DNA from 3 places in the Sphingobium lignivorans genome. Region 2 is predicted to be linked to each of the others. Evidence: predicted binding sites of a transcription regulator. Region 2 holds the regulator's gene; each other region holds the start of a gene.
The links. The regulator LexA, encoded in region 2, represses DNA repair genes until DNA is damaged. The targets are predictions, from matches to a motif close to GTTCCNCNCTTGTTCT.
Positions count from the first base shown of each region.

Region 1 (9,570 bases), 490 kb from region 2:
TGGACACGTTCGCGACCATGGCGGCGCGCCATATCGTCATGGACCAGGTCATCCCGGACTCGATCCGGGATCCCGCTTCTTCCTGTTTCTCAAACCTGCTGGCCCGGCGATTTTCAAGGCAGCGGGATCCCGGATCGACTCCGGGATGACAAACGAAAAGGACTGAAAAGAGCGCTCCCGGCGCCCTCAAGGTCCGCGAATGTGTCTGCGCCGTCCGACCTCAACGGGAAGCTAGCGTCAGGGTCCGCTCCAGCGCCGCCAGCTTGCGCGACTGGTAGGGATCGGCCGCGCTGTTCGCGAAGACCGGCCGCGCCGCCGCCAGCCGCTGCAGTGCCTCGGCCCGGTCGCCGGCGGCCAGCGCCACCTCGGCCAGGGCCAGGTCGAGATTGGCTGGCCAGTTCTGATCGCCGACCAGCTCGGAGACTTTGCGGCGGTCGATACCGGCGAGCAGCGGCCCGGCCTCGGCCGGCTTTCCGGCAGCGATGAGGCAATCGGCGAGAGCGGCCCGCACGCCCATGGAAAGCGCGGTCTCCGGCCCCGGCACGGCGCGGGCGGCCTGCGCGGCGGCACGGGCATTGGCGATGCCCGCCTCATGCAGCCCGGCGCGGCACTGGGACGTCGCCGTGTCCGCGCGCCCGGCAATGGCCTGGAAAGCGTTGGCGCCTTCATGCTCGGCTGAAGTGCGCCACACGCGCTCGCCATCGGCGGCCGCCTCGGCATAGCGCTCCAGAGTGCCGAGCGATTGCTGGCGCACCGCAAGCAGCTGCATGGTGCGGCGGTGACGGGTGCCGTAGCGCTTCTCCATCAGTGGCAGCAGCGCGGTGGCGGCCTCCACCACCTCGGCATGGCGCTTCTGGATCATCAGCGCCTGGATGAGATTGAGCCGGATGTTGAGCGCGTCCGGGCTTTCGGGCCCACTCAGCCGGGTGAATTCCTCGACGAGCGGACGGAACTGCCGCGCAGCCTCCTCGCCGTCGCCCATGCGGATCGCCATGAAGGCGACGCGCTGGCGCATGTTCAGCCGCTGCCGCAGCGTGAAGTCGTCCGGCAGGGTCTCGGCGATCTCCGAGGCGCGCCGGAAAGCGACGCCGGCAGCCGGCACATCCTCGGATGCCAGCGCGATCGAGCCTTCGGTCGAAGCGAGCCAGACCGCCGGGACGCCGCTGGCCGTGCCCAGCATCCCGCGTGCCTCGACGAGTAGTTTGCGGGCATTGGGCAGCAGGTTCGGGTCTCCGCTCAGCGCTTCCATCTCAGCGAGATGCAGCCGGGTGATCGCCTGTTCCTGCTGGCCCGCGTTTCCGGCACGGCCATAAGCCGCGTCCGCCTTGGCATATTCGACGCGGGCAGCGGCAAGGTCGGTGCGCTGGTCGAAGGCGCGCGCGAGCGCGGCATGCAGCCGCCCCGCGATCAGGGGCGCCGCGCGGAAGCGGATATCGATCTCGGCGCTGGCGCGGCGGGATGCCTCGGCGATCGTCTCCTCGGCGGAGGAGGCCTTGGCGGGATCGGCCCGGCCCAGAAGATCGTCGATGAGGAAGCTGTAGGAGGCTTCGGCGATCTCGCGCTGGTGCCGCGCCTCGTCCCGCTGCTCGGCGGCAATGAAGGCCGCGGCGGAGGTGCCGATGATGCCGACCGCCGCCGCCGCGCTGGCCGCGAGCACCCATGGCCGGCGAGCGCGCCGCCGCGTATCCTGCCGCGCCAGATCCTCGAAGCGCTGCGCTGCCGCCTCGGCCGCCGCTGCTTCCTGCCGCCGTTCCTCGATCCGCTCGAGCCGGTCTGCGAGCAGGGCGGCGGAGTCGATCCGCTCGGCGGGATTGCCGGCGGCTGCAGCCGCGATGTCCTCGCGCAGCAGCGGGTCCTCGATCTCGCGCTCCCAGCCGGGAGCCGGCACGCGGCCGAAATCGCCCACCGCGAGCTGGAACAGGATGAGGCCCATGGAATAGACGTCCGACTTGACCGTCGGCACGGAGCCCACCGCCAGTTCCGGCGCGCGATAGAAGGGCGTGCCGGATAGGCCCGGCTCGCCCGAGGCATCGGCGGGCTGCGGCGTGATGGCATAGGGGCTGAGCAGATCCTCGTCGACCACCTGTCCGCTGCCGAAATCGGCGAGGCGGACGCGCGCGTCGTTGCCGGCCGCCTCGATCAGGATATTGGCGGGCTTCACATCCTTGTGCAGCACGCCCACGTCATGCACTGCCGCCAGCGCCCGGGCACTGCGCGCGGCGATCTCGATGCGCCTGGCGAGCGGAATGGCCTTGAGATCGCCCGCCGCCCGGGCCCAGTCGATGAGGCTCATGCCGCTGTCGCGGCTCTCCAGAAAATAAGGCGCGGTCTCGAAATTCCATTCGAGCAGCGGGACGAATGGCCCGTCCGGCCCCAGCGCGGAAAGCAGCAGCCGGGCGACCATGGCCTCGCGCCGGAGTTGGCGCAGGCCATCGGGCGTGTCGGCGAACTTGAAGACGCGCGTCTCGCCGGTCTTCTCATGCCGGCTGCGCCAGACATCGTTCTCGGGCTTGTCGCCGAGCGGTTCGATCAGGCGCCATTGCGGCCGGCCGGGCACGATGTCGCCGGGCGTGAAGGCGAAACGTGGCGGCGCCGGCGTGGTCAGCGTCTCGACCGTGACCGGCGCGGTGAGCCGATAGCCGATGCGCGTGACCGTGGCGATCGCATCCTGGTTGCGCGGGCCGAGCGCGCGCCGCAGCTTGGCGATGGCCGTGGGGATGGAGCTTTCGACGACGTTGATGCCGTTCCACACCGTGTCGAGCAACTCGTCCTTGGAGACGATTTCGCCGGCGCGCAGGCAGAGTTCCAGCAGCAATTCGAGCGGCTTGGCCTCGAGCGTGACCGGCGCCCCGTCGACCAGCAGCGTCCAGCTCGCCTCGTCGAAGACGACCGTGCCGAATGTCCAACGCCGCCGCCGACGACGGCTCGTTTCAGGCCGTTCCCCGGCTCCTTCTTCCATGCTGCCCCCACATCACCATGACTTCAGAATATCTTGAGAATTCCATCAAGACGCCCGTCGCGCAACCCGCCATGTCCTTCATGTCCATCCGGCCGGGCGGATGGACCGCCAGCGATCGATCGGTCGCGCGCAGTCGGTGAAGGGGGACAGCGACATGAAGGGCAGGATACTGGGCTTCGATGCATCGACCGGGTCGGGAGCGATCACGAGCGAGAGTGGCGAGCGGTTTACGTTCGTCGCCGCGCAATGGCGGGGGCAGCAAGCCATTCAGAATGGCCTGACAGTCGACTTCGAGCCGATGTCGGGAGTCGCGACGGAGATCTATCCGGTGGGGAAGGGCCTTGAGGTGCCCGTCGACCTGTCGCACCTTGCTGCCTCGCCTGCCGTACAGAAGATCCGCGCGCTGGGGATGACGACGCTGGTCTTTCCGCTGGCAGCGCTGCTGCTGGTCGCGACCCTGCTGCCGATGGTGAGCACCATCCAGGGCAGTTTCTCGCTCTGGAGCCTCGGCACGCTGCAACGGCAAGTGAGCGCCAATCCGTTCCTCGGCAACGGCAATGTCGCGGGCGCCGAGCGTGCGCTGGCGGAACTCGATGCGCGGGAAGCCGCATTGCAGCGGCCCATGACCGGCTTCGGCGGCATGCCGATCGACAATGGTCCCGCCCTGCAGCGCGTCGCAGAAGCGCGCGCCAGCATGGAGGCCCGGCTGAGCGCCGCGCGCATGGCGAGGACGGCCAATGCCCTGCTCGGTCTGCGCTGGCTGGTGCCGCTGCTCGCCGCGCTGCTTTTGTGGTTCTGCTGGATGGGCAAGTCCACGCGGACGATCGCGCTCGTCACGGGCGGGGTCTCGATCGTCACGGCGATCGCCGTCTTCGCCTATCGGCAGTCGATCGTGACATTCGCCGGCGCGGGCGAGAACGCGATCGGGGCGATGGTCTCAGCCAATCTCGAAGCCGCGATCTCGGTGGCGATCGGCACATGGCTGATGGGCCTCATCGGCGTCGCGCTGGTGCTGGCCGCGCTTGGCATCGTTCGAAATCCGCTGGCGGCACGGGGCTGAGAGGCACGGGGCTGAACGGCGCGGCCGGGGTGGGCCGACAAATCTCACGCATGAAGGAGGACAGGATCGTGAAGCGACTCATTATGTGTTCGGCCATGGCGCTGACGCTCGCCGGATGCGGCGGCGGCGGCGACGGAGCGGAGGCCGGTGACGAGGCCGGCGCGGCGGGCCGCACGCTTTCGGGCAATGCCTCGGCCGAGGAAGTGGCGGAAGCGACCCGGGGCAATGTCTCCTGCCCGCCACGCATCGCCACACAGCGCCCGGCCGGCGCGCCGGTCGACGACGTGGTCGGCGTGCGCCCCGGCATGAGCTGGGACGAGGCGGCCAATGTCGTCCAGTGCGACAACCCGATGCTGGTCGTCACCGAGAATAGCTCGCGCAAATACCGGATCGAGACTCACGGCGCGAAGATCCGCCACGGGTTCGACGCGAAGTTCGCCGAGGCGCGGGTGGAGAAGACGGGGCAGGAGATCGTCCGCGAGATGCAGCGCAATGCGATGCGCCGCGCCAACAATGCCTATGAGGCGCCGCTCCAGCCGGGCCAGACCCGCTATTATGTCGGCACGATGGGCCTGCCGGGGCAGGAGCGGGTGATCTCGGTCGCGCGCGAGGAATATTATCCGGAGGGGCAATCGCCGACCGTCGCGAGCGTGGAGCAGGCGCTCATCGCCAAATATGGCACGCCCACCAGCCAGGCGGACAATGGTCCCCGCCGCTCGCTCTCCTGGAAATATGATCCGACCGGGCGCCTCGTGACGGAAACGTCGCCGCTCTACCACAGCTGCTCCCTCAATCCCTCGCCCGATTCCGGCACCAGCCTTTCCCCCGATTGCGGGGTGACGGTGGCGGCCGACATCCGGCGCTCCACCGACAATCCGGGGCTGGCGCACAGCCTTGCGGTGGCGTCGCAGAACGGCGCGGCCGGCTATGCCGCCATCGAGAATACCGAGCAGGCCCTGGCGCGTGCCGATCAGGAGCGGCAGGCCAGCGAATTGCAGCAGGCCGATCAGGGCGCCGCGAGGCCCAAGCTGTGAGCGGGGGTATCACGCACCGCCGGGCGTTCCTGCCGGCGCTGGCCCCGCTCGCCCTGCTCGCCGCCTGCTCGGTGGTCGAGTCCGGGAGCGACAACCAGACCGATCCCTCCGCTGCGCCGGCCGGGGGCGATGCCTTGTCCTCGCCAGTCGCAGGAGCATCCCCGACGGATGCCGCGACACCCCCGGCGCCGCCCGTGCCGGCCGAGATCGCCGCGCGCACGGGCGAGCTGACCGCGCCGGACGATTTCGCGATGGTGATGCTCTATTACAGCCTCACCGGCCTGCAGCCGCCCATCGACAAATGGGTGGAGGATGACATGAGCGTGCGCACCGCGGCGCCCGCCGACAAGGCCGCCGCGCGGGACGCGGTTCGCGCCCGGTTCGCGTCCGGCCTGCAGTCGGTCAAGGATGTCGGGCGGCTTCGCATCACGTCGAATGCCAATCTGAGCGATTATGATCCGAGCTATGGCGAATATAGCGTGCGTGTCTTCGCGCCCAGTTCGTCGCTCATCTTCAATCGCTCGGGCGAGCGCATCCATGTGAAGTTCGACAATGCGCAGGCCGCGCAGCGCTGGAGCGTCCCGACGACCGAGGCTCAGTCCATCCGGGATCGCATCCAGTACCCGTCCGCCGTTGCCGTGGATGCGCTGCTGCAGATCACCGGCGCCGCGCCGGAACGGGACGGCGGCACGATCCGCACGCGCGTGATCTCCTACGAACTCAAGAACAACAATTCGGGCACCACCATTGCCCGCGTGACGGTGCCGCAATGAGGCCCGGCATGGGTCCGGGACACGGCCAGCCGGCCGAGCGGGAGATGGAAGTGGAGGAAAGGGCGGATGATATCCTTCTTCAATGTGAGCGTGGATGATTTCGAGCTGTGGCGGGAGCATGGCGCCGCCGCGGGGGTGAAGACCTGGAGCGAGAGCCGTGTGAGCGGCAGCGGCGGCCACAACAACACGCCCGTCAACATCAGCACCCATGTCACGACGCGCAACGAGTTCTTCCTTGTCGACGGCGGCAAGGAAGCGGCGATCTCGCTGACCGGCGCCGTGCCCTTGCGGGACGGGCAGTCCGCCAGCGTGGTCTATGTCAGACGCCGGGGCACGACGAGCGGCTATCCCGTGCTGTTCAGGAACCACGCGAGCAATGACGAGCGCGTCTATAACGGCGTCATCGATGTGGCGGGCGGCAACGGGTGCGGCATGCTGATCCTCGCCGTGCTGGTCGGCGGCGGTCTGGGCTATCTCCTGGGCGGCGAGCTTCTGCTCTTTCTTGGCGCGATCGGCCTCCTGACGGTCGTCATCATGCGCAATCTGAAGCTGCGGGCGACGAACAAGCAGATGATCCATGATGCCCGCGCGCTGATCGGCGCGAGCAGCTGAGCGATCCCATCCACGCCACCGGGACGACGGCGCGCGGGCCCCGTCCATGGCGGGCGAGGAGAGGGGGAATGCCGGGCGAGAACCAACCTCGCCCGGCATTTTTTGTTCCGGTCGCCCGACAGCCGGTCGCCCCGGCGGCACGACCCGTCAACTTCCGGCTTGCTCCCTGAGCGGACGGAACATATAAGGAACAAATGGCCCGTCTATCCCTCGCCGAGCGGCTCGAAATCCTGGCGGACGCGGCAAAATATGATGCGTCCTGCGCCTCGTCCGGCACGAGCAAGCGGAACAGTCGGGACGGGAAGGGGCTGGGCTCGACGGAAGGGATGGGCATTTGCCATGCCTATGCGCCCGACGGCCGCTGCATCTCGCTGCTCAAGATCCTGCTGACCAATCACTGCATCTTCGATTGCCATTATTGCGTGAACCGCAAGAGCTCGAATGTGCGCCGGGCCCGGTTCACGCCGCGCGAAGTGGTGGACCTGACGCTCAGCTTCTATCGGCGCAATTATATTGAAGGCCTGTTTCTCTCCTCCGGCATCGTTCGCTCTTCCAGCCACACGATGGAGCAGCTGATCGAAGTGGCGCGGTCCCTGCGGGAGGATCACGCGTTTCGCGGCTACATCCATCTCAAGACGATCCCGGAAGCCGATCCGCAGCTGGTCGAGCGCGCGGGCCTGTGGGCGGACCGGGTGTCGATCAATGTCGAGCTGCCTACCGACGCAGGGCTGGCGAGGCTCGCGCCGGACAAGGACAGCGGGCAGATCGAGAGCGCGATCGGCCGCATCGGCGATGCCATCGTCGAGGCGAAGGATGCGCGCAAGCGCTTCCGCCATGCGCCGCGCTTCGCGCCTGCCGGCCAGTCCACGCAGATGATCGTCGGCGCGGACGGCGCGAGCGACAGCCAGATCATCGGCCGGGCGAACGGCCTTTATGATCGGTTCGGGCTGCGCCGCGTCTATTATTCCGCTTTCAGCCCCATTCCGGATGCCAGCGCCGTGCTGCCGCTCCGACGGCCGCCGCTGATGCGCGAGCATCGGCTGTACCAGTCGGACTGGCTGGTGCGTTTCTACGGTTTCTCGGCCACCGAGGTGCAGCAGGCGACCGACGCGGAAGGCATGCTGGCGCTCGATATCGATCCGAAGCTGGCATGGGCGCTGAAACATCGGGAAAGCTTCCCGATCGACATCAATCTGGCCACGCGCGAGCAGCTGCTGCGCGTCCCGGGGCTGGGCACGCGCGCGGTGGCGGCCATCCTGCAGGCGCGCCGGCATCATCGGCTGCGGCTCGAGGATCTGGGGCGCCTCACGCGTTCGATTGCCCGGCTGCGCCCCTTCATCGTCACGGCCGACTGGCGGCCGGCCTCGATCACGGACAGCGTCGATCTTCGCGCGCGTCTCGCCCCGCCGCCGCGTCAGATGGAGCTGTTCGGTTGACCGCGCGGCCCGGCGCCACCAGCCGGCAGCATTGCATTCTCGTCGAGCGGCCCGATGACCTGGAAGCCTGGCGCGAACAGGCGCGGGCGCTGGCTGCGGCCGGCGTGGTGCCCGAGCATGTCATATGGTCCTTGCAGTCCTCCGGCGCGGCCGATCTGTTCGGGGGCGCCGCAGCGCCCGCCGCCTGCCTTCCATCACCGGCGGCGCCCCTTGCCGTGCGCGCGAACGAAGCCTTTCTCGGGCTCGCGGAGAGCGTGATCCGGCATCGCGATCCGGCCCGTTTCGCCTTGCTCTATCGCCTGCTCTGGCGGCTGCAGGGAGATCGCCGGCTGATGGAAAAGCCGGCCGATTCCGATGTTCATTGCGCCATGGCCATGGGCCGGCAGGTCCGGCGGGACATCCACAAGATGCGCGCATTCGTGCGGTTCCGGGCCGTGACGGAGCCGGACGGGGGCGATCGCTACATCGCCTGGTTCGAGCCGGAGCATCATGTGGTGCGCGCCAATGCCCGCTTCTTTCTTGATCGCTTCGCCAGTCAGCGCTGGTCGATCCTCACGCCCGACCTCTGCCTCCACTGGGATGGCGAGTCACTGGTCGAGGCACCGGGGGCCGACCCGCGCGATGCGCCCCGGGAGGATGCCACGGAGGATCTCTGGCAGCGTTATTATGCGTCGATCTTCAATCCCGCGCGCCTGAAGGTCGGCATGATGGTGAAGGAGATGCCGCGCCGCTACTGGAAGAATTTGCCCGAGGCGCAATTGATCCCGCAGCTCATCGCCGGTGCGCAGGCGCGCGAAGCGGCCATGGTGGCGCAGGGCGCCGATCCCTTTCCGGCCGCGCCGCCCGAGACGCTGGAGGAGATCGCGCAGGGGATCGCCGCCTGCCGCCGCTGCCCCATCGGCTGCAACGGCACGCGCGCCGTGCCGGGGGAGGGGCCGGCACGGGCGCGGCTTCTGATCGTGGGCGAGCAGCCCGGGGATAGCGAGGAGTGCGCCGGCCGGCCCTTTGTCGGGCCGGCGGGGCAGCTTCTCGATCGCCATCTCCGGCAGGCGGGGCTCGATCGCGCATCGATCCGGCTGACCAACGCGGTGAAGCATTTCAGGTTCGAGCCGCGCGGCAAGCGGCGCATTCACCAGACGCCCACGGCGGGGCAGATCGACCTCTGCCGCTGGTGGCTGGAGGCGGAGCGGCGGCTCGTGAAGCCGGACATGGTCCTTGCGCTGGGTGCCAGTGCGGGACGGGCCCTGCTGGGCCGCGCGCCGCGGCTGGCCGACGAGCGCGGCACGGCGATGCGTCTGGCGGACGGCGCCGGCCTCTGGCTGACGGTCCATCCCAGTTATCTGCTTCGACTCGAGGGCGCCGCGCGGGACCGGGAAGAGGCGCGCTTTCAGGATGATTTGGCCCGATTGCGCATCATGCTGGAAGAGCCGGCCGCCACGCCCTGAGAACCGGTCCTGCCCGGGCGCGAAATCGGGAAATCGCCCGGAATTCTCCTTCTCCTCCTTGCCCCGAGGTGCTAGGGGGCCGCCATCGACACGTCCCGATGCTGGCAGGCCAGCGCTTTTATGTCTGGGGTGATGCTATGTTTGCCGAGGTCGACGCGGTCCTGCTGGCGCGCATTCAGTTCGCTTTCACAGTGAGCTTCCACTTCATCTTTCCGGCCTTCTCCATCGGGCTCGCAAGCTATCTCGCGGTG
Region 1 is NZ_JACHKA010000001.1:3,054,734-3,064,303, reverse strand. It holds gene HNP60_RS14090 (protein kinase domain-containing protein) at 221-2,959, opposite strand; gene HNP60_RS14085 (hypothetical protein) at 3,114-4,019, shown strand; gene HNP60_RS14080 (hypothetical protein) at 4,088-5,053, shown strand; gene HNP60_RS14075 (hypothetical protein) at 5,050-5,826, shown strand; gene HNP60_RS14070 (hypothetical protein) at 5,893-6,438, shown strand; gene HNP60_RS14065 (putative DNA modification/repair radical SAM protein) at 6,633-7,874, shown strand; gene HNP60_RS14060 (UdgX family uracil-DNA binding protein) at 7,871-9,319, shown strand; gene HNP60_RS14055 (cytochrome ubiquinol oxidase subunit I) at 9,457-9,570, shown strand, end outside.
Region 1: a site for LexA is predicted at 6,615-6,630, ahead of HNP60_RS14065 (putative DNA modification/repair radical SAM protein). Genes of this name have one in related genera too.

Region 2 (9,570 bases):
ATGAGCTTCCGCAACGGCGCCTGCTATGATCGCTGGTGGGAGGCGCGCAAGCTGTGGGGCGCGCTGGTCATCGCCTGCCGGTCCTTCGCCCGCCAGAGCGGCACGCTGGACGAGGCGGACCGGGCGGTGCTGCTGCGTTATCTCTGCGGCTTCACGGCAGGGCTCGCCGCCCGGCTGCGCGGCAATGACGAGCCTGCCGTCATTCGCGCCCATTGCGGCGAGGGATCGTGGACGACCTCCCCCAACCCGACCGATGCCGTGCTGCAGCAGGCGGGCCGGCATTGCCTCGAACTTGCCGCGAGCCGAAAGATCACGTCCATCCACCATTCGCTGCTGGAGGGGCAGCTCGTCGCGCTCAGCCAGGTCCAGGCCGGGTGCGAGCGGATCGTCACGACGCCGATCCCCTTCACTTACTCGCTGGTCCTGCACCGCACGACCTACATCTTCTGCCTGCTGCTGCCTTTCGCGCTGGCCGGGATGCTCGGCTGGTGGACGCTGCTTCCCGTGCTGCTGGCGAGCTACACATTCTTCGGCCTCGATGCGCTGGCCGACCAACTCGAGGATCCCTTCGGCCTTGAACCCAACGACTTGCCGATCGATGCCATCACGCGCACCGTGGAGCGCGAGCTGCTGGCGTTGCTGGGCGAGGCAGACCTGCCCCCGCCGCTGGAGCCGCAGCGCTACATCCTGACCTGAAAGAGCCCGCCCTCCATGGCATCGACGGGGACGGCCATGCCTTCCAGCGCCAGCAGGAAGCGCTTGGCCGCAAGGCCGCCGGCAAATCCCGTCAGCGCGCCATCGGCCCCGACCACGCGATGGCAGGGCGCCACGATGGAGATGGGGTTCCTGCCATTGGCCGCGCCCACCGCGCGCACTGCGCTGGGCCGACCGATCGCGCGGGCGATATCCGCATAGCTGCGCGTCTCGCCGAACGGGATTGCGAGCAGCGCCGTCCAGACCTGCTTCTGGAAATCCGTCCCCTCGAAATCGAGCGGAAGATCGAAGCGCTGGCGCGTGCCGTCGAAATAGCCACCCAGCTGGCGCGCCGCCTCGTCGAGCATCGGATGATCGCCCGCCTCCACGCGTGGCCCGCGCTTCACCCGCGCCGGATCGTCATTCTCCCAGAGGACCGCCGAAAGGCCACGCTCGCTCGCGAGCAAAGTGAGCACGCCGAGCGGCGAATTCATGGTGCGGACTGCGTAACTCATGCCGGGCTCCTGTCATGGAAATGCCGCCATAAAGGCACGGGCGCGCGCGCACATCCCGCAGCTTGCGTTCAAACCGCACCGGCGAAGGCGCCACCAGGCATCGTCATCGGGCGCGATCGGGAAGGTTGCTTGACTTAGCGCCATTCGTTTCCTAAACGTTCACTGTCCGTTCCAACTTTCAGGGCCATGCCATGCTGACCGCCAAGCAACAGCAACTGCTAAGCTATATCAAGCAGCATCTCGACCAGGGCGGCGTCTCGCCCAGCTTCGAGGAAATGAAGGAAGCGCTGGACCTCAAGTCGAAGTCGGGCATCCATCGGCTGATCAGCGCGCTCGAGGAGCGCGGCTTCATTCGCCGCCTGCCCAATCGGGCGCGGGCGCTGGAGATCGTCAAGCTGCCGGACAGCCTGTCGTCGAGCGCCCATGCCGCGCCGGGCGCGAATGTGGTCCCGCTTCGCAAGCCCACCCCTGCCCCGCTCGCCGCGTCGACGATCGCCGCCAATGACGTGGTGGAGATTCCGCTCCATGGGCGCATCGCCGCCGGTGTGCCGATCGAGGCGATGGAAGGGCAGACCATGTTGTCCGTGCCCGCCGCACTGCTCGGATCAGGCGATCATTATGCGCTCGAAGTGTCCGGCGATTCCATGATCGAGGCCGGCATCCTCGATGGCGATTTCGCGCTGATCCAGCGCGCGGACACCGCCCGGCCGGGCCAGATCGTCGTCGCGCTGATCGACGAGAACGAGGCGACACTCAAATATTTCCAGCCCGAAGGCCGCAAGGTTCGGCTGGCGCCCGCCAATCGCGATTATGATCCGCAAGTCTATGATGCGGATCAGGTGCGGGTGCAGGGCAGGCTCGCGGGTCTGCTGCGCCGTTATAATTGACCGCGGCATCTGGCGGGGGCGGCGTCCTCGCTGAACCGGCGCGGACGACGGACCGGTAACGGACGGCCCCCGGCGCTGCGCTGCGTTCCTCACCCGGGATCCAGCCGCGTCTGCGGTCGGGACCCCGACGAGGCGCGCCGGCCCGCCCCCGGAAAATGCCGGTCATCTGTCGCGGATGATCCAGGGATGCTCGTCCCGGGGATCGCGCCCGCCAATGATCCTTCGGTCCCGCAAGGAGATCATCGCGCCGCCCATCGCCGCCAGCACCGGCCGGTCGAGCTTTGCCCAGCGGGGCAGGCAGGCATTGGGCAGCCTGCGATCGGCAATGGCGACGTCCGCCCGGGCACAGGCAGCGACGAGCGCCTGCCACGGCACGCGCAGGCTGGACCGGGTCATCAGCAGCCGGACGGACTCGGCATCGGCGCGCCGGAGCGTCACTTCGCACAGGTCCCGCGAACAGGCCGCCTCGCCGGTGTCGGCCAGCACGGCGAATGCGCCTTCATAGCCCGCCGCCTCGGCAAGGGTGGTGCGCACATAGTCCCCAGCGCGGTCGCGCAGCAGGGCCATTTCCCCGTTCGCCACGCGCAGGGCCACATGCCGCCCGTCCGCGGTGACCAGCACGTCGGGCGCGGGCGCGGCCAGCGTGAACGCGAGGCCGATCACCGCGGCCGGCGCGCCCAGCCAGCGGACCCGACTGCGCCAGAGCATCAGCCAGATGAAGCCGATCATCGCCAGCGCGAAGGCGAAATTCCCCGATGTCGGCCGGACCATCGTGGCGAAGGGCTGGTCCGCCACGAAATGCGCGAGCGCCAGCAACAGTGCCAGCGCCGCTTCCACGATCCACCAGGCCGGCCTGCCGAGGCCGACGATGTCCAGCATCAGCGCGAGCGCCTCGAAGGGCATGATGACGAAGCTCGTCAGCGGAATGGCGATCATGTTCGCCAGCGCGCCAAGCAGGCCGGCGCGATGAAAATGCGCGAAAGCGATCGGCGTGAGCACAATCTCGACGACGAGCCCGGTAGCGAGCAGCGCGCCCAGATGGCGCAGGAGGCGCCGCCAGCGCGCTTCCTCCCGCCGCGCGAAGAAGGCCCGCGCCGGCGGATATTCGTAAAGCGCGACGATCGCGGTGACGGCGGCGAAGCTCATCTGGAAGCTGGGGCCCGGCACGCTCTCCGGCCAGAAGAGCATGACGATGAGGGCGCCGACCGCGATCATGCGCAGGCTGATCGCCTCGCGCCCCAGCGCCAGCCCGCAAATGACGAGCAGCGCCGCGATGCACGAGCGGACCGTCGGCACTTCCGCGCCGGTGAACAGGGTGTAAGCGATTCCCGCCACCCCGCCGAGGCACGCGGCCACGAGGAGGATCGGCCATCGCAGCGCCAGTCCCGGCGAGAGGGCGAGCAGTCGCATTGCCACGAGCATCACGCCGCCGATGAGCGCGGAGACATGGAGGCCGCTGATCGAGAGCAGATGCGCGAGGCCGCTGCGGCGCATCGCTTCCGCGTCCGCCTCGCTGATGCGCGTGCGGTCCCCGGTCGCCAGCGTCACGGCGATCGCGCCTTCGCCGCCGGGAAGGCGCTCGGCGATGTGCGCGGCCATCCGCGCCCGCGCGCCGGGCCCGCTGTCGCCCCCGCTGACCCTGCGGACCGTCCCGATCACCCGGCCGGACGCGCCGATCCCCGCGAAATAAGCCCGCTCGGCAAAATCATAGGCGCCGGGCACGGCGGAAGGTGCCGGCGGCATCAGCCGCGTGCGCAGCGCGACGACATCGCCCCGCCCCGGGCTTTGGGGCAATTGCGCAGGTTCCGCGTTCACGCGAATACGCCGGGGCAGGTCCGGCCGGTCGAGCGGCGCGAGATCGAGCCGGACGAGCCCGCGCGAGAGCAGCGACTCGACCCCCGTCACGCGCGCGTTCAGCTCCACCATGGCCGGCCGGGCGAGCGGCATGGCGCCCATCAGCAGCGCCTTGGCCCATATCAGCAGGCAGCCCGCCGCCAGCAGCATGGCGCCCGTCGCAAGTGTCGGCGCCAGCCGCCCGCCCCGGCCCAGCATCCCGACCGCCATCGCGAAGCCCAGCCAGCCGACGACCCAGGCGACCCAATGCAGCGATGTCGGCAGGGCAAACCACGCGCAGATGCCCGCTCCCAGTGCGACCGGACACCACAAGGGCAGTTGGGCGCGCTCATCCTCCAGCCATGCCTCCACCCATGTGCGCAGGCGTGAGACAGCAGCGCTGCTGCGGTGCAACAGCGGGATTTGTCGACTGGAAAAAGCCGTGCTAGGGGCGTGCTCGTTCAATGGACCCCTTCCCCCCTGGAGCTGAGCATAGCGTGACGGACGGTTTGAAAACAACGAGCAAGGTCGTCACCCGCTTCGCCCCCTCGCCCACGGGTTTCCTGCATATTGGCGGCGCCCGCACCGCGCTGTTCAATTATCTCTTCGCCCGGCATCATGGCGGCCGATTCCTGCTGCGGATCGAGGATACCGACCGCGCCCGCTCTACCGAGCAGGCGATCGAGGCGATCTTCGACGGGCTGGGCTGGCTGGGCCTGGAGGGCGATGAAGAGCCTGTCTTCCAGTTCGCTCGCCTCCATCGCCACGCCGAAGTCGCGCAGCAGATGCTGGCGGCCGGTCACGCCTATAAATGCTTCGCGACGCCCGAGGAACTGGCCGAGCTGCGCGAGCAGCAGCGCGCCGCCCGCCAGCCGATGCGCTATGACGGCCGCTGGCGCGACCGCGATCCCGCCGAGGGTGGCGACAAGCCCTTCGTGATCCGCCTCAAGGCGCCGCGGGACGGCGAAACGGTAATCGAGGACGCGGTGCAGGGCCGCGTCGTCGTCCAGAACAACGAGCTCGATGACATGATCCTGCTCCGCTCGGACGGCACGCCGACCTATATGCTCGCCGTGGTCGTGGACGATCACGACATGGGCATCACGCATGTCATCCGGGGCGACGATCATCTCAACAATGCCTTCCGCCAGCTCGGCATCATCCGCGCGATGGGCTGGCCCGAGCCGGTCTATGCCCACATCCCGCTCATCCACGGGGCAGACGGTGCCAAGCTCTCGAAGCGCCATGGCGCCATGGGCGTCGACGCCTATCGCGACGAGCTGGGCATGCTGCCCGAGGCAGTGAACAATTATCTGCTCCGGCTGGGCTGGGGCCATGGCGACGAAGAGATCATCGATCGCGCGCGCGCCGTCGAGCTGTTCGACCTCTCCGGCGTGGGCCGCTCTCCCTCCCGCTTCGACATCAAGAAGCTGGAAAGCCTCAATGGCCATTGTATCCGCGAGGCCGATGACGGGCGCCTCGCCCTGCTGGTCGCGGAGCGCATGGCACCACTGGACGACAGCGCCGCTGCGCAGGCGCGCCTCCACAAGCTGGCCGACATCATGCCCGCCCTCAAGCCCCGCGCGAAAACGCTGCAGGAATTGACCGAGGGCGCCGCTTTCCTCTTTGCCACGCGACCGATTCATGTCGACGAGGCCGCCGCGAAGTTGCTAGACACAGACGCGCGGACCTTGATCAAGACCGTGGCCGATGCCCTTGGAAAGCTGCCGGACTGGTCGCTCGAAGGGATCGAGACCGCGATACGGACCGTGGCTGAGGATGCCGGTCTGGGACTTGGCAAGGTGGCACAACCGCTGCGCGCCGCATTGACCGGGCGAACGACTTCGCCTGGTATTTTCGACGTGCTCTACCATCTTGGACAGGAAGAGACACTCGGGCGTCTTGGTGACCAGATCCGGGACTGACCAGCCGCGAACAAAGGAACGAGGGGTGAAGGAATGACCGATAATGTCAAACTGAACGTCGACGCTAAAGAGGTGGACCTCAAGGTGCTCTCCGGTTCGGTGGGCCCGCAGGTCATCGACGTGCGCAAGCTTTACGCGCAGACGGGGATGTTCACTTACGATCCCGGCTTCACCTCCACGGCGAGCTGCGATTCGGCTCTGACGTACATCGATGGCGACAAGGGCGTCCTGCTCCACCGCGGTTACCCGATCGAGGAACTGTCCGAGCATTCGAGCTTCATGGAAGTCGCCTATCTGCTGCTGCGCGGGGATCTGCCCTCCAAGGACGAGCTGGACAAGTTCGTCTGGACCATCACGCGCCACACCATGGTGCATGAGCAGCTCAGCACCTTCTTCCGCGGTTTCCGGCGCGACGCGCACCCGATGGCGATCATGTGCGGCGTCGTTGGCGCCCTGTCGGCCTTCTATCACGATTCGACCGACATCACGGACCCCGTCCAGCGGATGATCGCGAGCCACCGCCTCATCGCGAAGATGCCAACGCTGGCTGCCATGGCCTACAAATATTCGGTCGGCCAGCCCTTCGTCTATCCGCGCAATGACCTGAGCTACACCGGCAATTTCCTGCACATGACCTTCTCGGTCCCGGCCGAGGAATATGTCGTGAACCCGGTGATCGAGCGGGCGCTGGACCGCATCTTCATCCTGCACGCCGACCATGAGCAGAACGCGTCGACCTCGACCGTCCGCCTCGCCGGCTCGTCGGGCGCGAATCCGTTCGCCTGCATCGCGGCGGGCATCGCCTGCCTGTGGGGCCCCGCGCATGGCGGCGCCAACGAAGCGGCGCTGAACATGCTCCGCGAGATCGGGACGCCCGAGCGCATCCCGGCCTATATCGCCCGCGCCAAGAACAAGGACGATCCTTTCCGGCTGATGGGCTTTGGCCATCGCGTCTACAAGAATTACGATCCGCGCGCGACAGTGATGCAGAAGACGGTGCGCGAAGTGCTCTCCGAGCTCAAGGTGAGCGACCCGATCTTCGACGTTGCCCTGCAGCTCGAGGAAATGGCGCTCAAGGACGATTATTTCGCCGAGAAGAAGCTCTTCCCGAACGTCGATTTCTATTCGGGCATCATCCTTTCGGCCATCGGCTTCCCGACCGACATGTTCACGGTGCTTTTCGCACTGGCGCGGACTGTCGGCTGGGTGGCGCACTGGAACGAAATGATCTCGGATCCAGAGCAGAAGATCGGCCGCCCCCGCCAGCTCTACACCGGCCCGGCGCAGCGCCCCTACGTGCCTGTCGCCGAGCGCTGAGAACGAATATCGGCCGGACGGCAGCGAGCCTGTCGTCCGGCTTCTTCCATGGATCACCCCGGCGCTCCACTCGCGAGGCTCCGCTTTCCCGCCCTCCCCGTCCGCTCCCTCGCTCGGCCTCTCCGCGCGGCTGGGCGATTGCCGTCCGTCGAAAGATCGGCTACCGATCCCCGCAGGGTCAGCAGTTCACCCAGGCGTCACCGTCCCGCGAGGGAAGCTAAACCTGCCGAAAACCAGACAAACGACTCCAGCCCTCGTGCCGCGTCGCAAGCCGGTGACCCTCGATATCCAGCAGGCACATGCGAGGATTGGTCATGTCCAGAACGATCTTGCCGTTCGCTGCTCCGGATTTTTCCGCTCTTGCCCGCTCGCTGCGCCAGCAGCTTGTCGGGCGCACCGCAGCGCCCGGTCATCTTGAACTGATGAACATGCTGGCGCGGGCCGCCGGCAGCCGCAATTACCAGCATTACCGGGCGCAGGCACTCGCCACGCCCACGCAGCAAGCGCACGCTGCGCCCCCGGCCACGCACGACATCGAGGCGGCGGACGCCCCGCCCGTGCGCCCCGAACGCCTCGAAAAAGCCCTGCGCTGCTTCGATCGGGATGGCCGGCTCACTCGCTGGCCGGCGCGCACCGTGCTCCAGCATCTCTGCCTGTGGCCGCTCTGGGCGGATTTCCCCCCGGCCCGCACGCTCGATGAGAAGCAGGTCAACGACTATCTTAAGAGCCGCAACAGCTTCTCGGATCATGCCATCCTGCGGCGGGAGATGTGCAACACCGGGCTCCTCAGCCGCACGCGCGACGGCCGGGCCTATCGGCGGCTGGAGCGGCGCCCGCCGCCCGAAGCGCTCATGATGATCCGCCTGCAAGCCGACAAGTGCCGCAAGGCGGGGTGACAGGGGAATGAACGTCAGCAGGAAGGTTCGGGGCCCATGTCCCGGCCTTTCCGGGCTCAGGCAGCCTTGCGAGTCTTCGCCAGCTTCTTGAGAAGCATGTCCCGCTTCAGGCGCGAGAGATGGTCGATGAAGAGAATGCCTTCGAGATGATCCATCTCATGCTGGAGGCAGGTGGCGAGCAGCCCTTCCAGCTCTTCCTCGTGGATGCGGCCCTGCCGGTCCATCCAGCTTGCCCGGATGCGCGCGGGGCGATCCACCTCGGCATATTGGTCGGGCACCGAGAGGCAGCCCTCATTATAGACCGAGTGCTCGGCCGAGCCTTCGAGAATGCGCGGATTGATGAACACCAGCGGGTTCTTCACCGGCGGCGCGCCCTCCTCGTCCGACTCGGGCTCCTGCAGGTCGATCACGAGCACGCGCTTGGGAACGCCGATCTGGATGGCTGCAAGGCCGATACCGGGCGCGGCGTACATCGTCTCGAACATGTCGTCGATCAGCGTCTGCAACGCATCGTCGATGGTCTCGACGGGCGTCGAAATCGTCCGCAGGCGCGGATCGGGCGTCTCGATGATAGGACGGATGGCCATGAGGGGGAGATATGAGAGCGGCCACGCAAGATCAAGGGCGGCGTTGATGCTTTGTTCCGATCAATCTGATCGAACGCAAAGACAGGCCTCGTGCGTTACCCCATTGTTTCGGCGGCAAACGGGCCTTTCGCAAGGCGGATGACGGGAGGGGCAATGCGCGACAGCCAGAGCCAGCAGGCGGTGATCGACTTTCTCTCGCGCCCCGGCGTGCTCGCCCCCGGCCGCCCGGAGCGAATCGATACGCATGGCGCCATCCTCTTCCTGGCCGGAGACCGGGTGTTCAAGCTCAAGCGCGCCGTGCGCTATTCCTATCTTGATTTCTCGACCATCGAGAAGCGGCGCCGCGTCTGCGAGGCGGAACTGCGCCTCAATCGCCGCACGGCGCCCGACCTGTATCTGGAAGTGCGCAGCGTCAATGCGCAGGCGGACGGCAGGCTGGGCTTCGAGCCCGGCACGCCGGTCGACTGGCTGGTGGTGATGCGCCGCTTCGAAGCGGAGGACCTGCTCGAAAGCGTCGCCGCGCGGGGCGGGCTAACGGCGCCTCTCACCCGCCTGCTCGCGGACCGGATCGCGGCCTTTCACCGCGAGGCGGAAGTGGCCATCGTCCCGGATGGCGCCGCGCGGGTGCGGGCGATCATCGAGGGCAACCGGGCGAGCATGGCGGATTGCGACGCGGCGGTGCTCCCGCTCGAAGACTGCGCCCGCCTGCTCCAGCGCAGCCTCGCCGCGCTCGAAGGGCTTGTCCCCTGCCTCGATGCACGCGGCCGGAACGGACATGTCCGTCACTGCCATGGCGACTTGCATCTGGCCAATATCTGCCTGTGGCGCGGCGAGCCGACCCTGTTCGACTGTCTGGAATTCAGCACCGACCTCGCCACGACGGACGTGCTGTACGATCTCGCTTTCCTCGTCATGGA
Region 2 is NZ_JACHKA010000001.1:2,563,656-2,573,225, forward strand. It holds gene HNP60_RS11880 (bestrophin family protein) at 1-696, shown strand, start outside; gene HNP60_RS11885 (methylated-DNA--[protein]-cysteine S-methyltransferase) at 681-1,208, opposite strand; gene lexA (transcriptional repressor LexA) at 1,400-2,095, shown strand; gene HNP60_RS11895 (ComEC/Rec2 family competence protein) at 2,258-4,342, opposite strand; gene gltX (glutamate--tRNA ligase) at 4,393-5,853, shown strand; gene HNP60_RS11905 (citrate synthase) at 5,887-7,170, shown strand; gene HNP60_RS11910 (DUF2087 domain-containing protein) at 7,485-8,066, shown strand; gene def (peptide deformylase) at 8,123-8,653, opposite strand; gene HNP60_RS11920 (bifunctional aminoglycoside phosphotransferase/ATP-binding protein) at 8,807-9,570, shown strand, end outside.

Region 3 (9,570 bases), 1.1 Mb from region 2:
CTGCAACCGGGCTTCGCCGAGGCCAGAGGGGCAATGGCGCAATTGCAGATCGACAGCGGAGACCTGGCCGGTGCGATTTCAACTTATTCCCTCGCCCTCGCCGAGGCGCCGGACAATCTTGACCTTCTGATGGGGCGCGGGATCGCTTACGCCCGGTCGGGCGACGCGGCGCGCGCCGACACCGACTTCAAGCGAGCACGAAGCAAGGCTTCGGATCAAACCGTGCTCAATAAACTGTGCTGGGACAAGGCAACAGCCGGCCAGGCGCTCGAGTCCGCGCTGGCCGATTGCGATGCGGCGCTCGCTCAGGCCCCCGATGAAGCCGCTTTCCTCGACAGCCGCGGCCTGGTGCTCCTGCGCCTGGGCCGGATCGATGAAGCGATCGCTACTTATGACAAGGTGCTGAAGGAATATCCTGATTTGCCATCCTCATTGTTCGGTCGGGCCGTCGCCTGGGCGCGCAAGGGTGATCGCGCGAAGTCGGACGCGGATGCGGCAGCGGCGCTCAGCATGGATCCCGATGTGCAGGCGCAATTCGAAGGTTATGGCGTGGTGCGATGAGCCTGCATTTGTGTCCACATCTCATGGAGCTCGATCCCACCAGAAAAAATTAAGATAACAATTTGATTTTTATAGATAATTCCAACCCGAATCATATGGCGCTGTTTCTGGCCAAAGAGCCAAAAAAACCCGGAAAATCGCCATTTCCGGGCGCCGCGAGAGTCATCGCTTTTATCTGTCCTAAAATGTCCGGAAATTCCCCCCGGCCCACGCGAAAACCCGCGACCGCCTCAAGGGACGGCGGCCGCGGGCTATCGATTCGCTCGGGTCGTTCGCGCCGGCTCAGCCGGGGTCGCGCTCACCCGGATTGCGGCAGCCGTCCTTCACTGTGCGCGAGCAGACGGGATACTCCTGCGGCGGCTGGGGCGCGGCCTGCTCCACCGGCTGGGGCGGCGCCATCTCGATCTGGCCCGGCGGGGGCGAAGTCGGGGTCGCGTTATAAGCTGAAGGCGGCGGCGGGGGCGGCGGCGGCGTGGCGCTGTCGGGCGTCGGCGTGGTTGCCGGCGGCATGGGTGCCGTCCCGTCCGCGGGCGGCGGCGGCGTCTGGCCCGGAGGCATGGGCTGCTGGGTCATCGGCTCGGTGGAGGGCTGCGCCGGCTGCATATCCTGCGCATGGACGGCAAGAGCCATCGTCGAGGCGGCGCCGAGGCCGGCAAGCAGAGTCAGAAAACGCATGGTGGCATCCTTTCCAGATTGATATCTTTTCGCGGTCGACATGCGGGTACCCCTGACAATCCGCGTGGAGACAAGGGGTTCCACCATCCGCCGTGCCCGTGCGGCGGCATGTCGCGGCGTCCCGGCCGGACAGTCGCCGGAATGCGGCGAAGCCCTTGCTCCGACTCATTTCGTTCCCTAGCTGTTCACCTGAGATGACAGTTCCCTCCCCCTCCCCGGCCGACCCGCCTTATCTGCAAGGGCTCAATGCCCCCCAGCGCGAGGCCGTGCTCACGACCGAGGGCCCGGTGCTGGTGCTTGCCGGCGCCGGCACGGGCAAGACGGCCGCGCTCACCGCGCGCCTCGCCCATCTGGTGGCGACCCGGCGCGCCTTCCCGTCCGAGATCCTTGCCGTCACCTTCACCAACAAGGCGGCGCGCGAGATGCGCGAGCGCGTCGGGCGGATGATCGGCCCGGCGGTGGAAGGCATGCCCTGGCTCGGCACCTTCCACAGCATCGGCGCGCGCATGCTTCGCCGCCATGCCGAGCTGGTGGGCCTGCAAAGCAACTTCACCATCCTCGATACGGACGACCAGCTGCGCCTGATGAAGCAGATCATCCAGGCCGCCGGCATAGACGAGAAGCGCTGGACCGCCCGCGCCCTCGCCGCGCTCATCGACCGGTGGAAGAACAAGGGCTTCACGCCGAAGGACGTCGATGCCGGCGAGAGCGAGGCCTTCGCCAATGGCAAGGGCGCGGAAATCTACGCCGCCTATCAGGATCGGCTGCGCGCCCTCAATGCCTGCGACTTCGGCGATCTGCTGCTGCACATGCTGACCCTGTTCCGCACGGACCGTGAGGTGCTGGAGCAGTATCAGCAGCGCTTCCGCTACATCATGGTGGACGAGTATCAGGACACCAACACCAGCCAGTATCTCTGGCTGCGGCTCCTCGCGCAGACCCGCAAGAACATCTGCTGCGTGGGCGACGATGACCAGAGCATCTACAGCTGGCGCGGCGCGGAAGTGGCGAACATCCTGCGTTTCGAGCGGGATTTCCCCGGCGCGGCGATCATCCGGCTGGAGCAGAATTACCGCTCGACACCCCATATCCTGGCCGCCGCGTCCGGCGTCATCGCGCAGAATGGCGGCCGGCTCGGCAAGACCTTGTGGACGCAGGCCGACGAGGGCGAGAAGCTGCGCGTCATCGGCGTGTGGGACGGGCCCGAGGAAGCCCGCCGCGTCGGCGACGAGATCGAAGGGCTGGAGCGGCAGGGCGTGCGGGCGGATGACATCGCCATCCTCGTGCGCGCGCAGTTCCAGACCCGCGAGTTCGAGGATCGCTTCATCCAGATCGGCATGCCTTATCGCATCGTGGGCGGCTATCGCTTCTACGAGCGGGCCGAGATCCGCGACGCGCTCGCTTATCTGCGCCTCGTCAACCAGCCTGCGGACGATCTCGCTTTCGAGCGGATCGTCAATGTGCCCAAGCGTGGCCTGGGCGACAAGGCGGTGGAGAAGGTCCATCGCCTCGCCCGCGCCGAGGGCGTGCCGCTGAGCCTCGCCGCGGCGCGGATCGTGGATAGCGACGAGCTGACGCCGCAGGCGCGCCGGGCGCTCGGCCGCTTCATCGGTGATCTTGCCCGCTGGCGCGATCTCGCCACCACCATGAACCATGCCGATCTTGCCCGGCAGATTCTGGATGAGAGCGGCTATACCGCGGTGCTCCAGGCGGAGCGCTCCACCGAGGCGTCCGGCCGGCTCGAGAACCTCCAGGAGCTGGCGCGCGCCATGGAGGATTATGAGACGCTCGGCGCCTTCCTCGAGCATGTCAGCCTCGTCATGGACAATGAGGGGGCGCAGGAGGAAGCGAAGGTCACCATCATGACCATCCATGCCGCCAAGGGGCTCGAATTCGACACTGTGTTCCTGGCCGGATGGGAAGATGGCCTGTTTCCCTCCCAGCGGTCGCTGGACGAGGGCGGGCTCTCGGCGCTGGAGGAAGAGCGGCGCCTTGCCTATGTGGCGATCACGCGGGCCCGGCGGCGCTGCTATATCCTCCATGCCGCCAACCGGCGGGTCTATGGCCAGTGGACCAGTTCCATTCCTTCCCGCTTCATCGGCGAGTTGCCGAAGGAGACAACGGACGTCGAAACCACCATGAGCGGCGGCGCGAGCCTGTGGCGCGCCAACTGGTCCGAGCGGGACGATCCTTTCGCGAATGTCGCCCGCGGCTCGGGTCGCGGCCCCGGCTGGCAGCGCGCGCAGGGCCAGTTCACGCGCGAGCCCACCCGCATCGTGGAAGCGCGGCAGAGCGCCGTCAGCCTTGGCAACAAGGGGCGGGATGATATCAGCGTCGGCATGCGCATCTTCCACCAGAAGTTCGGCTATGGCCGCGTCACCGCCATCGAGGGCAACAAGCTGGAGATCGATTTCGAGCAGGCCGGCGCCAAGCGCGTGCTCGACAGCTTCGTGAGCCTCGCCTGATGGCGACGGCGCAGCCGGGCGAGCGCGCCGTCGTCGAGGCCTTGCGGGCCGGGCGCGTGGCGGAAGCGCGCGCCATGCTTGCCGACATGGCCGATCCCCCGCCGATGCTGCTGGCCCATGCCTGCGCGCGTGCGGGCGATGTGGAAGGCGAGATCGCGGCGCTGGCGTCCATCCTCGCGCGTGAGCCGCGCCAGCTGCAGGCCCTGCTCGCCATGGGCGAGGCCCAGCAGAAGGCCGGCGACCGGCGCGCCGCCACCAGCTTTTTCCGTACCGCGCTCGCGCAGGCGGGCGTTAGCGCCGTGCCACCGGCGCTGCATCCCCTGCTTGAACGCGCGCGCACCCATGTGGCCGAGAACAGCGATCACTTCTCCACGCATCTCGAGGCGCGGATCGGGGACGTCGCCAGCGCTTCGCCGCGCGTGCGCCATGCCGTCGATCTCGTGCTCGGCCGGGTGACGCTGTATCTCCAGCAACCCAACATGTTCTACTTCCCCGGCCTGCCGCAGCGTTATTTCTACGAGCGGGCGGAATTCCCCTGGGCGGCAGAGATGGAAAGCCGCACGCCGGCGCTCCGCGCGGAGCTGGAAGCCGCGCTTGCCGACGATGTGGGTTTCACGCCTTATGTGCAGACCAGTGCCGCGCGCCCCCCGGCGAACAATCCCTTGCGGGACGATCCGCGCTGGAGCTCCTTCTATTTCCTGCGCGATGGCGAGGTCGTGGCAGAGCATGCCGCCCGCTGCCCGGCCACCATGGATGCGCTGACCCTGCCCGATCTCGCCCGCGTTCCCGGACGCGGGCCGCTGGCCATCTGGTCGATGCTCCGGCCGGGCACGCATATCGAACCGCATACCGGCCTGCTCAACACGCGGCTCATCTGCCATTTGCCACTGATCGTTCCGCCCGGTTGCGGCTTCCGCTGCGGCTCGGAACAGCGCGCATGGGAGGAAGGCAAGCTCCTGATCTTCGACGACAGCGTGGAGCACGAAGCGTGGAACCGGGGCAGCGCCCTGCGCGTCGTCCTGCTGTTCGACATCTGGCGGCCGGAGCTCAGCGCGGAAGAGCGGGCTGCCGTCTCCGTCATCCTGTCGGCGATCGAGGGGCTGGATCTCTCGCAGGGCTGAAAGAGCGGCGCTGCAACAGCAAGGGCTCGCAAGCCCCCGGGGAGTCACTTTCGTGCCCGCATAATCTGTTTCACGATGCAAAAGATTACATTTCTTCGCATCTTGTTAACCTTCTTCTCCTAGTCACGGCTGGCGACCCGAAGGGCGCTGGCCAAACCCAGTGCTCATACTAGGCCCGGCGGAGCGTGGGTTCCCGCCGGGCCTTTTTTTGCCTGCCGCACCCGCCTTCCCTTCCCCGCTCCGCATTTATCGCTCCCGCTCTCTCGCGCACTGGACAAGGCCGGAGCGCCGAGCCAGTCTGCCGGCGCCGTTCAGGGCGGCAGACTCACGGGAGGCGTTTTCATGATCCACACCCGCCGACTTGCGCTGATGCTCGCGCCGGCTCTTGCCGCGCTGACGCTGGGCGCATGCGCACCCACGCTTGCCGACGGAGGGCCGCCTTCCACCGCAACCGATGTTTCCGCTCCGGCGGACTGGGCAAGCTTCCGGGATTCGTTTCTGGAAAGCCTGTTCCAGCATGATCCGTCCTTCGCCATCTATCAGGGGCGCCACGATTTCGACGGGCAGTTGCCCGACTGGAGCCCCGCCGGCCTCAAGGGGCAGGAGACATTCCTGACCCAGTCGATCGCGCAGGCGCAGGCGTTCAAGGCCGGCGCGCTCAGCAAGGAAGAGGCGTTCGAGCGGGATTATCTGGTCGCCGTCGCCCGTGCCCGGCTGTTCTGGCTCACCGATGCGGGCGAGCCTTATCGCAACCCGGCTTATTATGTCGGCGGCGGGCTCGATCCCAATGTCTACATCGCCCGCAACTATGCCGATGCACCGACGCGGATGAAGGCCATCATCGCTTTCTTCCGGCGCGTGCCCACGGCCGCCGCACAGATCCGCGCCAATCTGAAGACGCCGATGCCGGTGAGTTTCATCAATTACGGCAAGGCGGGTTTTCAGGGCTTTGCGGACTATTATGCAGGCGACGCCAAGGCCGCCTTCGCCAGCGTGAATGACCCGGCCCTGCAAGCGGAGTTCGATGCCGCTGCCGGCGCTGCCTCCCACGCCATGAAGGAGCTGGCCGACTGGCTGGAAAGCAACCGCGCCACTGCCACGCAGGATTTTGCGCTGGGCGCCGATCGCTTCTCGCGCATGCTGGCAGCGACCGAGATGGTGGACACGCCGCTCGACGAGCTGGAGGCCATCGGCGTCGCCGACCTCAAGCGCAATCAGGAGGCGCTGAAAGCCGCCTGCGCTCGCTTCGCGCCCGGCAAGGGCATTGCCGACTGCATGGAGAAAATGAACGAGGACAAGCCTGCGGACGGTCCGGTCGCCGAGGCGCGGCGGCAGATCCCGGTGCTGCGGGCCTTCGTCCAGAAGCACGATCTCGTCAGCATCCCGGGGACGGAGCAGGCGCTGGTCGAGGAAAGCCCGCCCTATAACCGGCAGAACTCCGCCTATATCGATCCCCCGGGGCCGTACGAGAAGGGCATCCCCTCCATCTATTATATCTCGCCGCCCGATCCCTCATGGCCCAAGGCCGTGCAGGAGGCGTTCATTCCCGGAAAGAAGGACCTGCTCTTCACTTCGATCCACGAAGTGATGCCGGGCCACTTCCTCCAGTTCCTGCATGCCAACCGATCACCCTCGCTCTTCGGGCGCGTGTTCGTGGGCTATGCCTTCGCCGAGGGCTGGGCCCATTATACCGAGGAGATGATGTGGGAGGCCGGCCTCAACGAAGGGGATCCGGAAACCCAGATCGGCCAGCTCTCCAACGCGCTGCTGCGCAACTGCCGCTATCTGTCGGCCATCCGACTGCACTCGGGGCGCATGACGCAGGAACAGTCCGAGCAGATGTTCCGGGAGGAATGCTATCAGGATGAAGGCAATGCCCGCCAGCAGGCCGCGCGCGGCACTTATGATCCGGCCTATCTCAACTACACGATGGGCAAGCTGCTGATCCGCAAGCTGCGCGCGGACTGGACGGCATCGCGCGGCGGTCGCGCGGCGTGGAAAGCCTTCCATGACGAGTTCCTGAGCTATGGCGGGCCGCCGATCCCGCTGGTGCGGCAGCAGATGATGGGCGGCGCTGCGAAAGCCGCCTTCTGACCTGAGGAACAGCACTGGCGGCGGGGGAGGTGACGGGATCACTTTCCCCCGCCTCCGGGCCCCATGCCGCGGTGGCTGTTTCCTGAATCGCCCCGCTACCCGTCCCGCGCTTCATCCGTCGGACAGGCAAAAACTTTAGCGCCGCCAAGCTTTGCGCCGTTGCGCGCGGTCATCGCTTGAGCCAAGGAACCGGTCATGGCGAGTCCCTCTTCCAGCAGCGAGCCAGAGGAAACCGGGGGATCGGCCGAACCGTCTCATCCCCTGCAGATCCCTGCCTTCCGGGCCTATCTGGTCGTGCGGCTCTGCACCATCCTGGGCGCGACGGGCATGGCGCTCATCATCGCCTGGCAGGCCTATAACATCGCGCGGGAAACCATGGGGCCTGCCCAGTCCGCCGCGCAACTCGGGCTGATCGGCCTCATCCAGTTCTGCGTCGTCTTCGTGATGACGCCCTTTGCGGGCCTCGTGGCCGATAATTTCCAGCGCACCCGCATCGCCATGGTGACGCTCAGCATCCTGCTCTGCTGCGCCGGCGTACTGGCGCTGTCCAGCTATGAAGGCTGGATAAGCCTGCCGCTCATCTTCTGCCTTGCCGCGGTGCTCGGCTTCGCGCGCGCCTTCCAGGGCCCGGCGATCGGCTCGCTCGCGCCCAATATCGTGCCCAAGCATCTGCTGCCTCGCGCCATCGCCTTCAGCAGCATGGCCTGGCAAGCCGCCAGCATCATAGGCCCCGCCGTCGCGGGCTATGCCTATGCCATGAAGCCGCATTATGCCTATCTCGCCAGCGCCGGCCTTTTCCTGTGCGCGGTGGTGGGCATGATGATCGTCGGCCACGTGCCTCAGGCGCCCCCGCAGAGGGACCGCCACCCGCTCCGGCAGGTGCTGGATGGCCTCGTCTATGTGCGCACCAACCGGCTCGTCCTGGGTGCCATCACGCTCGATCTCTTCGCCGTCCTGCTGGCCGGCACCACGGCGCTGCTGCCCGTCTATGCCCGCGACATCCTGCATGTCGGTTCGGCGGGCCTCGGCCACCTCGCGGCAGCGCCCGGCGTCGGCGCGGGCATCACGGCGCTGATCTTTTCCTTCCGGCCGCTGCGGCACAATGTCGGCCTGAAGATGCTGATCTCCGTGGGCGTCTTCGGCATCGCCACCGTCGTCTTCGGCCTCACCGCCTTCATGCCGCAGCAGATCGCGATCCTGGTCGCGCTGCTCGCCATGGCGGCATGGGGCAGCGCCGACATGTTCTCCGTCTATGTGCGTCAGTCGCTCATCCAGCTTCACACGCCCGATGAGATGCGCGGCCGGGTCTCCAGCGTTTCGCTGATGACCATCTCGGCCTCCAACGAACTGGGCGAAGCGGAATCGGGCTTCCTCGCGGCCCTGATCGGCCCGGTGGCCGCCGTCCTGGTCGGCGGCGCGGGCGCTCTCGTCATCACCCTCTGGTGGTCACGCCTTTTCCCCGAATTGCGCCGGGCCCGCACCTTCGATCCACCGGAAGAGCATCTGCGGCCATCGCACGACGCTGCCCGCCGACGGCCCGAAGGAACCGCATGATGCAGGAACAATCCGGCATTGCGCTCTTGCAAAGCCCCAAGCTTTTCCCGATTTTCGTTCGGCAGAAAAATTGACAGGAGACCGGCCATGAAAGCCTCATCCATCCTCGATACGATCGGCGGCACGCCTCATATCCGCATCAACAGGCTCTTCGGCGACGCGCCGGTCTGGGTGAAGTCGGAACGCTCCAATCCCGGCGGATCGATCAAGGATCGCATCGCCCTCTCGATGATCGAGGCGGCCGAGAAGGACGGCAGCCTCAAGCCGGGCGGCACGATCGTGGAGCCCACGTCCGGCAACACCGGCATCGGCCTCGCGATGGTGGCGGCGGTGAAGGGTTACAAGCTGATCCTCGTCATGCCCGAGAGCATGAGCATCGAGCGTCGCCGGCTGATGCTGGCTTACGGCGCGTCTTTCGACCTGACCCCGCGCGAGAAGGGCATGAAGGGCGCGATCGAGCGGGCGCTTCAGATCGTCGAGGAGACACCAGACGCCTGGATGCCCCAGCAGTTCGAGAATCCCGCCAATATCGACGTGCACGTCCACACGACCGCGCAGGAGATCCTTGCCGATTTCGCGGACGAACCGCTCGACGCGCTGGTGACCGGCGTCGGCACCGGCGGCCATATCACCGGCTGCGCGCAAGTGCTCAAGCAGGCCTGGCCGGGGCTGAAGGTCTTCGCCGTGGAGCCTACCCTCTCGCCGGTCATCAGCGGTGGCGCGCCGGGTCCGCACCCCATTCAGGGCATCGGCGCCGGGTTCATCCCCACCAATCTGCACACGGCCCTGCTTGATGGCGTCATCCAGGTGGCACCGGACGATGCCAAGGATTATGCCCGCCGCGCCGCCCGCGAGGAAGGGCTGCTGGTGGGCATTTCGTCCGGCGCGACGCTCGCCGCCATCGCCCAGAAGCTGCCGGAGCTCCCGAGCGGCGCCAGAGTGCTCGGCTTCAATTACGATACCGGCGAGCGCTATCTCTCGGTGCCGGATTTCCTCCCGGAAGCCTAGGCGGCGTGGACCAGTTCCCCGGACTTTGAGGGAACCAAAAGCGAGTTTTTCGGCCATTTTCGTTCGTCGTCCCGGACTTGCTCCGGGATCCC
Region 3 is NZ_JACHKA010000001.1:1,422,661-1,432,230, reverse strand. It holds gene HNP60_RS06590 (tetratricopeptide repeat protein) at 1-561, shown strand, start outside; gene HNP60_RS06585 (hypothetical protein) at 844-1,236, opposite strand; gene HNP60_RS06580 (ATP-dependent helicase) at 1,431-3,701, shown strand; gene HNP60_RS06575 (aspartyl/asparaginyl beta-hydroxylase domain-containing protein) at 3,701-4,822, shown strand; gene HNP60_RS06570 (DUF885 domain-containing protein) at 5,165-6,916, shown strand; gene HNP60_RS06565 (MFS transporter) at 7,112-8,470, shown strand; gene cysK (cysteine synthase A) at 8,558-9,478, shown strand; gene HNP60_RS06555 (hypothetical protein) at 9,475-9,570, opposite strand, start outside.
Region 3: a site for LexA is predicted at 1,409-1,424, ahead of HNP60_RS06580 (ATP-dependent helicase). Genes of this name have one in related genera too.